One region of the Pseudoduganella sp. genome, then DNA from elsewhere that is predicted to be linked to it. Evidence: predicted binding sites of a transcription regulator. Region 1 holds the regulator's gene; the other holds the start of a gene.
The links. The regulator HrcA, encoded in region 1, represses chaperone genes, less so after heat shock. The targets are predictions, from matches to a motif close to TTAGCACTCNNNNNNNNNGAGTGCTAA.
Positions count from the first base shown of each region.

Region 2: a site for HrcA is predicted at 5,487-5,513, ahead of groES (co-chaperone GroES). Genes of this name have one in related genera too.

Region 1 covers NZ_JAYSCO010000002.1:159,326-167,212, reverse strand. The annotation lists gene ACE3TQ_RS01760 (peptidylprolyl isomerase) at 27-1,403, shown strand; gene pdxA (4-hydroxythreonine-4-phosphate dehydrogenase PdxA) at 1,420-2,463, shown strand; gene rsmA (16S rRNA (adenine(1518)-N(6)/adenine(1519)-N(6))-dimethyltransferase RsmA) at 2,476-3,246, shown strand; gene ACE3TQ_RS01745 (hypothetical protein) at 3,383-3,955, opposite strand; gene ACE3TQ_RS01740 (hypothetical protein) at 3,969-4,565, opposite strand; gene ACE3TQ_RS01735 (HAD family hydrolase) at 4,695-5,399, shown strand; gene hrcA (heat-inducible transcriptional repressor HrcA) at 5,404-6,420, shown strand; gene fur (ferric iron uptake transcriptional regulator) at 6,531-6,959, opposite strand; gene ACE3TQ_RS01720 (outer membrane protein assembly factor BamE) at 7,041-7,592, shown strand; gene dapB (4-hydroxy-tetrahydrodipicolinate reductase) at 7,603-7,887, shown strand, end outside.
Region 2 covers NZ_JAYSCO010000027.1:16,391-24,277, reverse strand. The annotation lists gene ACE3TQ_RS14275 (MFS transporter) at 1-138, shown strand, start outside; gene ACE3TQ_RS14270 (hypothetical protein) at 116-736, opposite strand; gene ACE3TQ_RS14265 (glutathione S-transferase family protein) at 740-1,369, opposite strand; gene ACE3TQ_RS14260 (hypothetical protein) at 1,373-1,825, opposite strand; gene ACE3TQ_RS14255 (PEP-CTERM sorting domain-containing protein) at 1,965-2,570, opposite strand; gene ACE3TQ_RS14250 (DUF6882 domain-containing protein) at 2,668-3,408, opposite strand; gene groL (chaperonin GroEL) at 3,476-5,122, opposite strand; gene groES (co-chaperone GroES) at 5,162-5,452, opposite strand; gene ACE3TQ_RS14235 (ThiF family adenylyltransferase) at 5,612-6,511, opposite strand; gene ACE3TQ_RS14230 (N-acetyltransferase) at 6,498-7,265, opposite strand; gene pepA (flocculation-associated PEP-CTERM protein PepA) at 7,454-7,887, opposite strand, start outside.

The DNA.
Region 1 (7,887 bases):
CCACTGATACAAGAGCGTTTCAGATTATGCACCCGATCAAATTAGCTGTTGCCCTGCTGTGTGCTTCCCTCGCCGTCCCGGCCCTGGCGCAAGGCGCCAAGCCGGCCGCACCCGCCAAGCCGGCGGCGCCAGCGTCCAAGGGCTTCACGCCGCCGGGCCAGTCGGCCAACACGCCGATCGACGCCATCGCCGTCATCGTCAACGATGAAGTGATCACCCAGCGCGAGCTGAACGAGCGCGTGGCCACCATCGTGGCGCGCATGCAGCAGCAGAAGATGGCGCTGCCCGATGCGGCCGACCTGCGCCGCCAGATCCTGGAGCGCATGATCATCGAGCGCGCCCAGCTGCAGCTGGCCAAGGAGATGGGCGTGCGGGTCGACGACAATATGCTGGACCGCGCCATCGGCCGCATCGCCGAGCAGCAGAAGATGACGGTGCAGCAGCTGCGCAACCAGATGGAAAAGGAAGGCACCACCTTCGCCGCCTTCCGCGAGGAGATCCGCGAGGAAATCGTGATGCAGCGCCTGCGCGAGTACGAGGTGGACAACAAGATCAATATCTCGGAAGCGGAAGTGGACGGCTTCATCGCAACGGAGAAAGCCGCGGCGGCCGAGCAGTTCGAGCTGAACATCGCGCAGCTGATGGTGCGCATCCCGGAAAACGCCACGCCGGACGTGATCGCCCAGCGCCAGAAGCGCGCCGAGGAAGTGGCGCGCCAGCTGCGCACCGGCGCCGACTTCGGCAAGATGGCCGCCACCTATTCCGACGCCTCCGACGCGCTGCAGGGCGGCGCCGTCGGCTGGCGCCCGAGCAGCGCGCTGCCGCCGCTGTTCGCCGAAGCGCTGGGCAAGCTGAAGCCGGGCCAGGTGACGCCGATCATCCGCAGCGCGGCCGGCTTCCACATCCTGAAGCTGGTCGACAAGCGCAGCCTGGCCGACGCGCAGGCGGCGGAAACCGTGCAGCAGACCCACGTGCGCCACATCCTGCTGAAAGTGACCCCGACCCAGAACGCGGCCGAAGTCAAACGCAAGCTGCTGGAACTGAAGCAGCGCATCGACAACAAGGCCGCCAAGTTCGACGAGCTGGCGCGCGTGCACTCGCAGGATTCGGCCGCCAAGGGCGGCGACCTGGGCTGGCTGGCGCCGGGCGACTCGCTGCCCGAATTCGAGCGCGCGGTGGACAGCCTGAAAGTGGGCCAGGTGTCGGAGCCGGTGGAAACCGCCTTCGGCTACCACCTGATCGAAGTGCTCGAGCGCAAGGCCGACGACGTCTCGAAAGAGAAGCAGCGCGCCGCCGCCCGCAACGCCCTGCGCGAGCGCAAGCTGGTGGAGGCGATCGAGGACTGGCAGCGCCAGGTGCGCGACCGCGCCTACGTCGAGTTCCGCGACGAATCGCTGAAGTAAACCAGGAGGAGACAGCATGAGCCGACCGCGCGTCGCCATCACCACCGGCGAACCGGCCGGCATCGGGCCCGAGATCGCCATCCGCGCCGCCTGGGCCCTGCGGCAGCAGGTCGACGCCGTGCTGGTGGGCGACGCCGCCTTCCTGGCCATGACGGCCGCCGATATCGATCCCGAGATCCGCATCAGCGCCGTCAGCACCATGGCGGCGCGCAATGCCGGCCTGCCGCACTTCGGCGCCGACCGTCTGTGCGCGCTCGACATCCCGCTCGGCGCCCACGTGCGGCCGGGCGTGCTGGACAAGGAAAACGGCCGCTACGTGCTGGCCACCCTGGACGCCGCCATCGAAGGCGTGCGCGCCGGCTGGTTCGACGCCGTCGCCACCGCGCCGGTGCAGAAATCCACCATCAACGACGCCGGCGTCGCCTTCACCGGCCACACCGAATACTTCGCCGAGCAGACCGGTACGCCGCGCGTGGTCATGATGCTGGCCGGCCAGCCGCACGGCAGCGCCGGCGCAGCGCCGCCGCCGCCGCTGCGCGTCGCCCTGGCCACCACCCACCTGCCGCTGAAAGACGTCAGCGCCGCGTTGACCATCGACAGCCTGGGGCAGACCCTGGACATCCTCGACGCCGACCTGCGCCGCAAGTTCGGCATCGCCGCGCCGCGCATCCTGGTGGCCGGCCTCAACCCGCACGCCGGCGAAAACGGCTACCTGGGCCGCGAAGAAATCGACACCATCACCCCCGCCCTGGTAGCGGCCCGGGCGCGCGGCATCGACGCCCGCGGCCCGTACCCGGCCGATACCCTGTTCCAGCCCAAATACCTGCAGGACGCCGACTGCGTGCTGGCCATGTACCACGACCAGGGCCTGCCGGTGCTGAAATACGCCACCTTCGGCCACGGCGTCAACATCACCCTCGGCCTGCCGCTGATCCGCACCTCGGTCGACCACGGCACCGCGCTCGACCTGGCGGCGCAAGGCCTCGGCCACGCCGACTGCGCCAGCATGCAGGCCGCGCTGGAAGCCGCCCTGCACATGGTGCAGGCCCGCCGCCCCTAAGAAAGACAGAACATGAAACACATCGCCCGCAAACGCTTCGGCCAGAACTTCCTGCACGACGACACCGTGCTGGGCAACATCATCGACGCCATCGACCCGCGCCCCGACGACACCATGGTGGAAATCGGCCCCGGCCTGGCGGCCATGACCGACCTGCTGCTCAAATCGCTGCCCCATATGCACGTGGTGGAACTGGACCGCGACCTGGTGGCGCGCCTGGAGCAGCGCTACCCGCGCGCCAAGCTCACCATCCACGCCGGCGACGCCCTCAAGTTCGACTTCGGCTACATCCCGGTGCCGGCGGGCAGGAAGCTGCGCGTGGTCGGCAACCTGCCGTACAACATTTCCTCGCCCCTGCTGTTCCACCTGGCCGAATTCGCGCCGCAGGTGCAGGACCAGGTCTTCATGCTGCAAAAGGAAGTGGTGGAGCGCATGGTGGCCGAACCCGGCACCAAGGCCTACAGCCGCCTGTCGGTGATGCTGCAATGGCGCTACCGCATGGAGCTGCTGTTCATCGTGCCGCCGGAAGCGTTCGACCCGCCGCCCAAAGTCGACTCGGCCATCGTGCGCATGGTGCCGATCGAGCAGCCGCTGGCCTGCGACCCGGCGCGCCTGGAAGCGGTGGTGCAGAAAGCGTTCTCGCAGCGGCGCAAGGTGATCCGCAACTGCGTGGCCGGCATGTTCACCCCGGAACAGCTGGAAGCGGCCGGCATCAACCCGGGCGACCGCCCGGAAACCGTCCCGGTCGAAGCCTACGTCGCCCTGGCCAACCTGCCGGTCTAAGGCAAAAAAAAACCCGCTCAGGGAGCGGGTTAAATCCATTTCTTGTTAAGAAGTGGAGGAGACGGGTTTAGTATGCTGCGTCGCGGCATATTGTTCCAATTTATTTTTGGAATCCCAGTTATTCCTCCACCTTATATCACTTGCAGACGATCTTGACGTTCAGGCGGTCGTCGTCACCCATCACGCCGCTGCCATCGACCAGCGTGCAGACCTGGTCCTTCGGCTGCGTGAGGATGGCCAGGCCGTACGCTTGGCCGACCGGAATCTTGCCCATGTTGAAGACCGTGGCCAAGGGGGTGATGGTGACCTGGTTGCCGAAGCTGCCATTGATCACGGTCAGGCCGGTACCGGTCAGGCCTTCCACCGTGCCGCCCAGGGTATAGCTGTTCTGGGTGCAGTTGATGACCACGTTGATGCTGGTGGTATGGCCGGCCGAGCCCTGGCCGGTGCTGCCCGCCGGACTGCACGTCATGTGCTGCGGGTTTTCCTTCACCGTCACGTTGTACATGGTGCCGTAGGAAATGCTGTTGGGGAAGCTGAAGGTGGTGGCGCCGGACGCGACCTTGAGCGGATCGCCGCCATTGTTTTGCAGCACCAGGCCTTCATTGGCCAGGCCGTAAATGGTGCCGCTGATCGTGAAGCTGGCCTTGCCACCACAGCCGGCCACGGCAAGCGCCAGCAGGGCGGCGCCAAAAAGTTTTGCTTTCATCGGGAATCCTAATTTATTGGCAGGTAACGATCACAGTGTCGACGTCTAAGTTCAGCGGAATGGTGCCAGTGCCGTTGGTGACGCTGCAGCTCTGGCCGGCCGGCTGCGACAGCACGGTCACGCCATACGGGGCGCCGTTGCCAATCTTGGTGGGGAAGGTCCAGTTCACGTCGGCGCCCGGATTGGTCTTGTTGGCCAGGACGCCCACCGTCAGCGCGCCATTGGCCAGCACCAGGCCGTCACCTTTCAGGTTGATCGCTTTGCCGCCCAGCACTTGTGGCACGGCGGTGCAGGTGACCACGGTTTGCTGGTAAGAGTAGTAGTTGATCTTGCCGGTATTGTTGGCAATCTTGCAATCCACGCCGTCCGGCGCCTTCTTGATCGAGACGTTGAAGGGCGCATCCGGCGGCAGCAGGGTCTTGAAGCTGGCGATGCCGGTGCCGGTCACGACCAGCTCGTCGCCGCCATTGTTCAGCAGCACCAGGCCGGTGCGGTCCAGGCCCAGTACCTGGACATCCAGGCGCATGCTGCCGTTGCCGCTGCCGCCACAGGCGGCCAGGCCGGCGGCGCACAGCAGGGCTGCGGCGGCAGGCAGATACTTACTCTTCATTCCACGTTCTCCAGTCGGTTTCGCGCGTCGGCGCCGTTCAAATCGGCGCCTATTTTAGTGCATTTGCCCCGTCTTTAGCCGATCCGGCCCGCATTTCCCTTGTAACAGGGTGCAACCGGGCTTGGTACAATGGCCGCCATGAAGCCCAAAGCCATCCTGTTTGACCTGGACGATACCCTGTGGCCGATCGCGCCCGTCATTGCCGAGGCGGAAGTGACCCTGCACGCCTGGCTCGCCGCGCATGCGCCCAAAGTGGCGGCGGCCTGGTCGATCGAGGCCCTGCGCGCGCACCGCGCCGAACTGGCGGCGGCCCAGCCCGAACTGCTGATCGACCTGGGCAAGCTGCGCCGCGCCAGCCTGCAGGCGGCCTTCGCCGCGGCGGGCGAGGCGGCCGGCCACGTCGACGGCGCCATGGCGCACTTTTTCGCCGCGCGCAATGCCGTCACGCCGTACGACGACGTGCTGCCGGGCCTGCTCAAGCTGCGCCAGCATGTGCAGCTGGGCACCATCAGCAATGGCAATGCCGACCTTGAAGTTATCGGCCTGGCCCACCATTTTGAGGTATCGCTGGCGGCCGCCCATTTCGGCGCCGCCAAGCCGGACCCCGGCATTTTCCGCGCCGCCTGCCAGGCGCTGGGCGTGGCGCCGCACGACGCGGTCTACGTCGGCGACGACCTGGCGCTGGATGTGGCGGGGGCGCAGGGCGCCGGCCTGCGCGCGGTGTGGATGAACCGGCACGGCGCGGCCCTGCCGCCGGGCGCGCCGCAGCCGGACGCGATTTGCGCCACGCTCGACGAACTGCTTGCGTGGCTGGAACAACAGTTGGCAGAATAGACGTATGCATCTCGATACCCGTGCCCAAACCCTGCTCAAAGCCCTGGTCGAGCGCTATATCGCCGACGGCCAGCCGGTCGGCTCGCGCGCGCTGTCCAAGCTGTCCGGCCTGGAGCTGTCGCCGGCCACCATCCGCAACGTGATGGCGGACCTGGAGGAGCAGGGCTATGTCGCCAGCCCGCACACCTCGGCCGGCCGCATCCCGACCCCGCGCGGCTACCGCATCTTCGTCGACACCCTGCTCACGGTGCAGCATATCGACGAAAGCGCGGTGCAGGCCGGCCTGCGCGCCGCCTCGCCGCAGCCGCAGAAGCTGATCGCCAACGCGGCCCAGATGCTGTCCTCGCTGACCCAGTTCGCCGGCGTGGTGCTGGCGCCGCGCCACGAGTCGGTGTTCCAGCAAATCGAATTCCTGCGCCTGGGCGAAAAGCGCGTGCTGCTGGTGATCGTCGCGCCCTCGGGCGATGTGCAGAACCGCATCCTGCTGACCGACGTCGATTACACGCCGGCCCAGCTGCAGCAGTCGGCCAATTTCATCAACCAGCACTACTCCGGCCTGTCGTTCGACGACGTGCGCGGCCGCCTGCAAGGCGAGCTGCGCCAGCTGCGCGACGACATGGGGCGCCTGATGCAGGCGGCGGTGGAGGCCGGCAGCGAGGCGATGGCCGAATCGGCCGAAGACATGGTGATTGCCGGCGAGCGCAACCTGCTGTCGGTGAGCGACCTGTCCTCGAACATGTCCTCGCTGCGCGCCATGTTCGACCTGTTCGAGCAGAAAACCGGCTTGATGCAGCTGCTCGACGTCTCCTCCAAGGCCTCCGGCGTGCAGATTTTCATCGGCGGCGAATCGCAGCTGGTGCCGATGGATGAAATGAGCGTGGTGACCGCGCCCTACGAGGCAAACGGCAAGATCGTCGGCACCCTGGGCGTGATCGGCCCGACCCGCATGGCATACGAGCGCGTAATCCCGATCGTGGACATTACCTCGCGCCTGCTGTCGAATGCCCTGAGCAACCAGTAACAAAAAAATGGAAAAAAATGGGGACGTACCCCATTTAATTGGCAACTTTTTCCCTGCGGGGAAAAGTTGCCAATTAAATGGGGTACGTCCCCATTTTTTTTCCCCATTTTTTAATGCTTATGCGGGCACTGGTCTTTGATGCAGCTGCCGTAAATCGCCAGCGCGTGCTCGGCGATCTTGAAGCCGCGCTCGGCGGCGATGCGCTGCTGGCGCTTTTCAATCTCTTCGTCGACGAATTCTTCCACGCGGCCGCAGTCGAGGCACACCAGGTGGTCGTGGTGCGACCCTTCGTTCAGCTCGAAAATCGCCTTGCCGCTCTCGAAATGGTTGCGGTTGAGCAGGCCGGCCTGCTCGAACTGGGTCAGCACGCGGTACACGGTGGCCAGGCCGACATCCATATTCTCCGCCAGCAGCAGCTTGTACACGTCTTCCGCCGTCAAATGGCGCACGGGGCTGCTCTGGAAAATATCGAGGATCTTCAGGCGTGGCAGGGTCGCCTTGAGGCCGGAAGCCTTCAGGTCGGTAGGGCTGTTACTCATGTTTGCTAACGTCAGTTGCGGGAAGTGCTTTATGATATAGCGTTTTAGGCACTTCTGCTCACGGAATTGAGGTTTCATACCATGCGTCTCACCCCGCTGTCTTTGTTGCAACGTAGCACGCCGCTGCTGGCGGCGGCCTTGCTGGCCGCCTGCGCCAGCGCGCCGGCCCCGGTGGCCCCGGTCGAGGCGGCCAAGGGCGCCCAGACCACCACCATCACCCAGGTGCAGAAATTCCTGTGGTTCTTCTCGCCCTACCGCCCCGACATCCAGCAGGGCAACTTCGTGTCGCAGGAAATGCTGGCCCAGCTCAAAACCGGCATGGGCAAGGACCAGGTGAAATTCCTGCTCGGCACCCCGCTGATGGCCGACCCCTTCCACGCCCAGCGCTGGGACTACCCGTTCCGCCTGGCCAAGGGCAACGGCGAGCTGACCACCAGCACGGTGGTGGTGTATTTCGATAAGGACGACAAGGTCGAGCGCTTCGAAGGCGGCAACCTGCCGACCGAGCAGGAATACATCGCGCGCATCGCCGGCCCGATCAAGGCATTCAAGAAGGCCGAGGCGGCCAAGGACAACGCGGCGCCGGGCAAGGCGCCGCTGCCGGGTGGCCAGGAATCGGGCCAGAAGCAATAAAGGATAGAGCATGACGCAATTGAATATCGCCATCGCCGGCGCCAGCGGCCGCATGGGCCATATGCTGATCGAGGCGGTGCAGGCGGCGCCCGACGCGCGCCTGGCCGGCGCCCTGGACCGCGCCGGCTCGCCGGCCCTGGGCCAGGATGCGGCCGCCTTCACCGGCCAGCCGGCCGGCGTGGCCGTGACGGCCGACCTGGCCACCGGCCTGGCCGGCGCCGACGTGCTGATCGACTTCACCCGCCCGGAAGGCACGCTGGAGCACCTGGCTTACTGCGCCGAGCATGGCGTGAAG
Region 2 (7,887 bases), on a different contig from region 1:
CATACCGATGCCGGCGGACGCCTGCTCGGCTACGACACCATCGGTATCATCGCCTCGCTGCTGATCGCGTTTGCGGTGTGGTGGATCGGGCGCGTGCAACCGGCGCCGGCGGCGGCTACTGCGCGTCCTGCGGCCTGACCACCAGGTCCAGCAGGCGGCGGCCCTGCTCCAGCACGGGCTTGGCCAGCGCGTCGCCCAGGATGCTGTGCAGCGGGCCTTCCAGCACGCGGTTGCCTTCCTGCGCCAGGATGGTCATGCGCATGCGGCCGTTGTGCGGCGCAAGCTTCGGCTTGTGCGGGTTGGCCCCGCTGTAGGCGGCGCTGGCGGCCGCCACCAGGGTTTTCGCCTGCTGCGCCACGTCGCCCGGCGCGCCCTCGAAGACGGCGGTGCCGCCGTGCTGGTCGATGTAGCGCACGCGCCCGTCGGCGTAGGCCGCCAGCGTGTCCATGCTGTCGTCCAGCGGCACTTCGATCACCACGCCCAGCACTTCCGGCGCGGCCGGCGGCTCGCCGTGGGTGCGCAGCCATTGCGCCGCCAGCAGGCGCACGCGCGATTCCTCGGTGGCATCCTGGGCGATGGCCTGCACCACGCGCACGTCCGGTGCATCGCCGAACAGCTGGCCGGCGTCGTCGGCGAACAGCAGCTTGTGGACGGCGTTCAGCTCGTCCTTGGCATAAGGCGCATCAGCGCGGGTTTTGGAGCCGGCGCCGAACGCCGCTAACAGCTTCTTGAACATCTCTTACCAATCACTAAGGGCTTCAACGTGCGACACATGCTGCCAGCTGGGGCGGGCACGCATCATGTCGGCATACTTGCGCAGCGCCGGCCAGTCGGTGGCGGGGCGCGGCATATTGCGCGACCAGCGCATATACATGGTCAACATCAGGTCCACGCCGGAGAACGCTTCTCCCAGCAGGTAGGGCCCGTTGGCGGCCAGCCGTGCATCGAGCCGCTCCCAGGCCGCCTCGATGCGCTGCCGGATGGCGCCGCGCGTCGCCGCGTCGCCTTCGCTGCTGCCGATGTCGGACGGGTAGAACCACAGGCGGAAATTATTGCCAAGGTCGTTCGCCAGCGACAGCGCCAGCTGGTACCACGCGGCGCGCGCCAGCGTACCGGCCGCCGGCGCCAGCTGCGATTGCGGGTGGCGTTCGGCCAGGATCAGCATCAGGGCGGCCGATTCGGTGAACGGCTGGCCCTCGATGAGCAGGGTCGGGATCTTGCCTTGCGGATTAAGGCGCAGGTAGTCCGGGCTGCGCTGCTGGCCGGCGTCCAGGTCGATCTCGGCCAGCTGGTAGGGCACGCCGATTTCGTGCAGCGCAGCGTGGATCGCCAGGCTGGCCGCACCGCGGCCGTAGTACAGGGTGTACATGCGTCAATCCTTCAGCTTCTTGCGCCACTGCTCGACCGGGAGCAGCTCGCCGCTGGTGTCGTCTTCCACCAGGATATCGCCGCTCGCGTGCGAGACCAGGAAGCTGGCCAGCGCCTGCGCCATGTCGTCGCCGTTTTCGACGAAGCTGAGCTGGTAGTAAGGCTGGCCGTTAACCGCGCGCGGCGCCGGATCGGTCTCCAGCAGGGCGCCGTGGCGCGTGCCGCCGCTGCGCTGCTCGATCGCATCGGCCCAGCGTTTCAGTTCCGGCAACGCCATCAGCCTGGCGACCGCCTGCTCGCGGCTGACGGCGGCTTGCGCCAGCGTTGCCGCAGGAGCGGATGCCGCCGGCGCAGGCAGAGCCTGCGCGCGCTGCTGGTTCACATGCCAGGCGCCGAGCCCGGCAAGCAGGAGGCCGGCCAGGGTGCCGGCGATTGCGGATTTACGGTTGGAGGACATGCTGGGTGCCGCCTTGCTGTTGAAAGTGCGCCCATACTATCAGAAACAAATTCGGGGTCAGGTCTGACAATCGGACATTTTGTCCGATTGTCAGACCTGACCCCGATTGTTGAGTCCGGCGGCGCGGCGCGCCTGGTGCTTACTGCTGGCGGCGGCGCAGGGTGAAGCCGAGCATGCCAAGGCCCAGCAGCAGCGAGGCCAGGGTGCCTGGCTCGGGCACGTTGGTGGTCAGCGAAACGTTGTCCAGCGAACCGCCCAGGCTGTCGCTGGTGCCCGCGGCCTTGAACTCCAGCTTGGACAGGCTGCCCACGCCGAACAGGGACAAGTCATACTTGATCCAGTTGGTCGCATTGCTGTAGTTGTTCTGCGCCAGTTGCTTGACCAGCTGGCCGTTCCAGAAGACGTCGATACCGTTGGTCGCGGCGCCAGTCTGCTCGCGCGCGGCGTAGTAGAAGGACAGCTTGTACTCGGCGCCCTTGCTGGTGTCGAAGGACTGGCTGATCCAGCTGTTGCCGGTGGTGTCCAGTTCCAGGTAGTTGCTGCCGTTCTGCGCGGCGCCGGCGACGTTGTTGCGCACTTCGGCGCCGTTGGCGCCGACGGTCCAGCCGTCCAGGGCATATTTGATGTTCCAGCTGTTCGCGGCGACGCCATTTTTTTCAAAGCTGCCATTCTTGACCAACTCGATGACGCCGGCATGTGCGGCCCCAGCGGCCAGCAGCAGCATCGCTGCAATAATCTTCTTCATGTTATTAAAAAGTAATATTAGTTGTTTAAAAGTCAGTGCGATTGTAGCACGGCAATTGCCAAAAAAATCGCCAGCAATGAAAAAAATGCGGGAGGGATCAGCTTCCGGGGCGGTGCCGGGCGGACAGAATGGCCATGAAGATGTAGCCATCGCCGGACGGGACGCGGTAGGCGCCAATGGCGCCCAGCTGCTCGACGGCGATGGCGGTCATGTGCCAGCCGTCGTGCATGTCGGCTTCCCAGATGGGAACGGTGAGATGGGGGAAGTCGCGCTCCCCGCCAGCCTCGCGCACCGCTGCGATGCGTGAACGGACTGCTTCGAGCAGGCTGAAATTGGCCCACGACCACATCCAGGTATTGCTGGCGGTGGAGAGGGTGCCGACGAATTCGATGTCGGCCACCAGCTCCGGCAACTGGCCGCCGGAAAACACCAGCTGTGCGCGGTCCTGGTAGTAGTCCCAGCGCGGATAGTCGTCCAGCCGCAGTTGCGCCGTCATGGCGGCCTGCTTTTCCGACAGGGTGGCGCAATGGCCGTCGACGAAGCTGGTCCACTCGTCCAGTGCCGCGCCCTCCAGGCGCTTCACGCTCTGGCCAATGTGGTGCTCGTAGCAGTGGCAGCAAATCAGCTTGATGTCCGCTTCGCCCTCGTTGTTTTCGTTCCATTCGCCTTCGCGTTCGAAGGCCAGCTCGCATTCGGCGCACCAGGCGTCGCGCCACTGCGCATCTTCTTCCGGATAGCCGCAGTACCACTGCTGGACGGGGTTGGCGAGCAGGTGCTTGCAGATATAGGCGAACTGGCTTTCGCCGTGCGTGGGGCAGGTGATGGTGTCGGTTGTCATGCGTGCATGGTACATAAAAAAAGCCCACCGGGTGGTGGGCTTTTTGGCCGTAAGGCGAGGGGATGGATTACATCATGCCGTCCATGCCGCCCATGCCGCCCATGCCACCCATGCCGCCCATGCCGCCGGCTGGCTTGTCTTCTACGACTTCAGCAACCATGCAGTCGGTGGTCAGCATCAGGCCAGCGATGGACGCTGCGTTCTGCAGTGCGGAACGGGTGACCTTGGCTGGGTCCAGCACGCCCATTTCAACCATGTCGCCGTAGGTGCCGTTGGAGGCGTTGTAGCCGTAGTTGCCGGTGCCGGCCAGAACAGCGTTCACCACCACCGAGGCTTCTTCGCCGGCGTTGGTGACGATCATGCGCAGTGGCTCTTCCATTGCGCGCAGCACGATCTTGATGCCGGCGTCCTGGTCGGCGTTGTCGCCTTTCACGTTCAGGACAGCGCGGGCGCGCAGCAGGGCAACGCCGCCGCCTGGCACAATGCCTTCTTCCACAGCTGCGCGGGTGGCGTGCAGTGCGTCTTCAACGCGTGCCTTCTTCTCTTTCATTTCGACTTCGGTGGCTGCGCCAACCTTGATCACGGCAACACCGCCGGCCAGCTTGGCCACGCGCTCTTGCAGCTTCTCACGGTCGTAGTCGGAGGTCGCGGCTTCGATCTGGGTGCGGATCTGTGCCACGCGGCCTTCGATGGCGGAAGCTTCGCCGGCGCCGTCGATGACGATGGTGTTCTCTTTGCCCACTTCGATGCGCTTGGCTTGGCCCAGTTCCGCCAGGGTGGCTTTTTCCAGGGTCAGGCCGACTTCTTCCGCTACCACCTGGCCGCCGGTCAGGATGGCGATGTCTTCCAGCATGGCCTTGCGACGGTCGCCGAAGCCAGGAGCCTTCACTGCGCAGGTCTTCAGGATGCCGCGGATGTTGTTGACCACCAGGGTCGCCAGGGCTTCGCCTTCGATGTCTTCAGCGATGATCAGCAGTGGACGGCCGGCTTTTGCTACTTGCTCCAGTACTGGCAGCAGGTCGCGGATGTTGGAGATCTTCTTGTCGCACAGCAGGACGAATGGGTTCTCCAGGACGGCAACTTGCTTTTCCTGGTTGTTGATGAAGTATGGGGACAGGTAGCCGCGGTCGAACTGCATGCCTTCCACGATGTCCAGCTCGTCGTGCAGGGACTTGCCGTCTTCCACGGTGATCACGCCTTCCTTGCCCACTTTTTCCATCGCTTCAGCGATGCGCTCGCCGATCGAGGCGTCGGAGTTGGCGGAGATCGCGCCAACCTGGGCGATTTCCTTGGAGGTGGTGCATGGCTTGGAGATGGACTTCAGCTGTTCGACGGTGGCAGCCACTGCCTTGTCGATGCCGCGCTTCAGGTCCATTGGGTTCATGCCGGCGGCAACGTATTTCATGCCTTCGCGCACGATCGCCTGGGCCAGCACGGTAGCGGTGGTGGTACCGTCACCGGCGTTGTCGGAGGTCTTGGAAGCAACTTCCTTGACCATCTGCGCGCCCATGTTCATCAGCTTGTCTTTCAGTTCGATCTCTTTGGCGACCGACACACCGTCCTTGGTGACGGTTGGGGCGCCGAAGGAGCGCTCCAGCACAACGTTGCGGCCTTTCGGGCCCAGGGTGACTTTAACGGCGTTGGCGAGGATGTTGACGCCTTCGACCATCTTGGAACGGGCGGAATCGCCGAAAATGACTTCTTTAGCTGCCATGTTTGTTTTCTCCTGAATTCTGTATCGGTGAGGCGGTGATCACTTCTGAACCACGGCCATGATGTCTTCTTCGCGCATTACCAGCAGTTCCTGGCCGTCGACTTTGACGGCTTGGCCGGCGTATTTGCCGAACAGAACGCGGTCGCCCACTTTCACTTCCAGAGCGCGCACGGTGCCGTTGTCAGCAACTTTGCCGTTGCCAACTGCCAGCACTTCACCCTGGTCTGGTTTCTCAGCAGCTGCATCAGGGATGATCAGGCCGGACGCGGTCTTGGTTTCCTGGTCCAGGCGTTTGACGATGACGCGGTCATGCAAAGGGCGAAGGTTCATACAAAACTCCTTTTACTCGGTTTATTGACAGTTGTTAGCACTCTCGGCTAACGAGTGCCAATAATTATAGGGACGACACTTTGGCTTTTCAAGGGAATTTCTTTTGCGAATGCTCAAATCTTGCGCACGATGCAATCGTGGCGGTTAAGCAAGTCCGGCTCAGGGACGGGCGTCGGGTGTGTTGCCGACGAAATGGCGGCGGGCGAACGCCAGCGCCAGGCGCTGCAGCGGGTGGCGGTTGCCGCCCGGGCGCCAGGTGGTGACCATCTTGTCGCGGTAGGCATCGTACTGGAAACCCCACGGCGCAGCCAGCACGGCGCCGCGCCGCAGCAGGATTTTCAGGGCCTGGCTGGCGGCGATGCCGGCGCACAGCTGGCAGCCCATGCTGGTCGAGGGGCCGCGGCGCTGCGCCAGGTCCACGCCTTGCGGCCATACCAGGTAGCTGCGGTGCAGGCCGGCCGGCGCCAGGCCGACCAGGAAGCGCAGCGCTTTTTCCACTTCCGGCAGGTCGCCCCACTGGAAGTAGTCCTCGAAACTCATTTTCCCGGGCAGGAAATTCAGGCAGGAGGCGCCCATGCCAAGCGGCGCCGCCATGGTGGCCGGAATGCCGCGCGCGGCGCAGTGGCCATATACCAGCTGGCGCGCTTCGAAGGCATAGAAGTCCAGGCCGTCCACATACACATCGACGCCTTGCAGGAAGTCGGCCACGTTGCCGGCGTTGACGCCGTCGCCAAACTCGCGGATGTCGACTTCGGGATTGATGTCGCGCGCCATGCGCGCCGCCACCGACACCTTGGGCAGGCCCATGGTGGACATGAAGGCGGCCGCCTGGCGGTTCAGGTTGGGAATGTCGTAGCAATCGAAATCGGCGACGTGGAAGGCGCCGACCCCCAGGCGCGCCAAGGTCAGCAAATGCACGCCGCCCACGCCGCCCATGCCGGCGATGGCGATGCGCTTGCCGCGCAGGGCTTGCTGTTCGTCCGGCGTCACCCAGCCGAGGTTGCGCGAGAACGCTTCCTCGTACTGGAACTGCGGCGGAGCCTGGTCACGACTTGCCATTGGGGAGGTTGAGCATTCTGTTGACGATTCCAATTTCCTCACGCGGCGAGAAGAAATGCGGGTAGAACGAGCGCACGCCGGGCAGATTGCCCTTGCCGCCGTAGCGCTGGATCTGCTCGGTCATATACGCCAGCTCCACGCACATCAGGATGCCTTGCACGCTGACGCGCGGGTTCATCTTGGCCTCGCCCAGCTGCTTGAAGCCGAGCGCGTTGTCGAAGAAGGCGCGGTGGCGCGGCTGCACTTCAATGAACATATGGGTGCATTTGTGCAGGTCGCGCGCGGTGATCACGGCCAGGTGGAACAGGGCGGCCTGGTACTGCTTGCTGGTGCCGGCCATGTCGAAGGCGAACTTGATGATTTCGCAGATGCGGCCGCCTTGCGCGCGCACCGCGTCCAGTTCCGGCTTGAACAGTTCGTCGGCCAGCAGGCCTTCCGGGCAATCGAGGCCCACGCTCAGGGTGCCAACCGCTTCGCCTTTCTGGCTGGCCATCAGCGTGACGCGGTTGGCCACCGGTTTCAGCGCGTGGTTGCCGCTGAAGCCGCGCCAGCTGTACATGCGGTGGATCAGCATGCTGGCCTGGTTGCGCCCGTCGGGCGTGTCGACCATTCTGATTCCGAAGTTCAGCTCCTGCGTGACCTGGTCGGGCAATTGCGCGAGCAGGGGATCGCCTTCGCTCACCGTGTGCGGCGTGGCGGCGTCTTCGGCCGTCTCCGGCGCGATGGTGGATGGGGCGTCTTGGCTGCTTTGCATGGCGAACTCCTCCAACGAGCGCCAGGCGTTGGCCCTTTCCAAACATAGCATGTTGAAAGCCAGGAAGTGCGTCAAACGCGCAGCGCTAAAAAACGATAGTGGCACGGCGGGCTCATGTGGGCAAGCGAATTTCGCTGCACCAATAGACAGGTCCCCGCCGCTGGCGGGGACCTATCGGAAAGGCCTGCTTAGCGGCGGCGCAGGCGCTGCGTGCCCAGCAACATCAGGCCCAGGCCGAGCAGGGCGATGCTGCCTGGCTCCGGAATGGCGTTGCCGTTGAAGTCCAGGATACCGGTCTCGGAGTTGATCGCCACCACCTCGGCGTCGACGCAACCGACGGTATCGCAAATAATGCCTTGCGACGTGTTGTTGAACGCGGTGAAGGCGGCGTTGTAGAACGGACGTGGATCGGTGAAGAAGTCGTAGCCGTCCGGGTTGACGGGATCGTCGTACAGGGTCCAGCCGAAGTTCAGGTTCTGGAACGCGCCGCCCAGCGCATCCAGACCGCCGATGCCGGCGTTCAGGACGTTGGAGCTGGCCAGCTTGTACTGCACGCCGTTCAGGCCGACCACCGGATCCAGCGCCACGGTCGACTGGCCGTAGCTGTTGTCGTTGCCCGGGT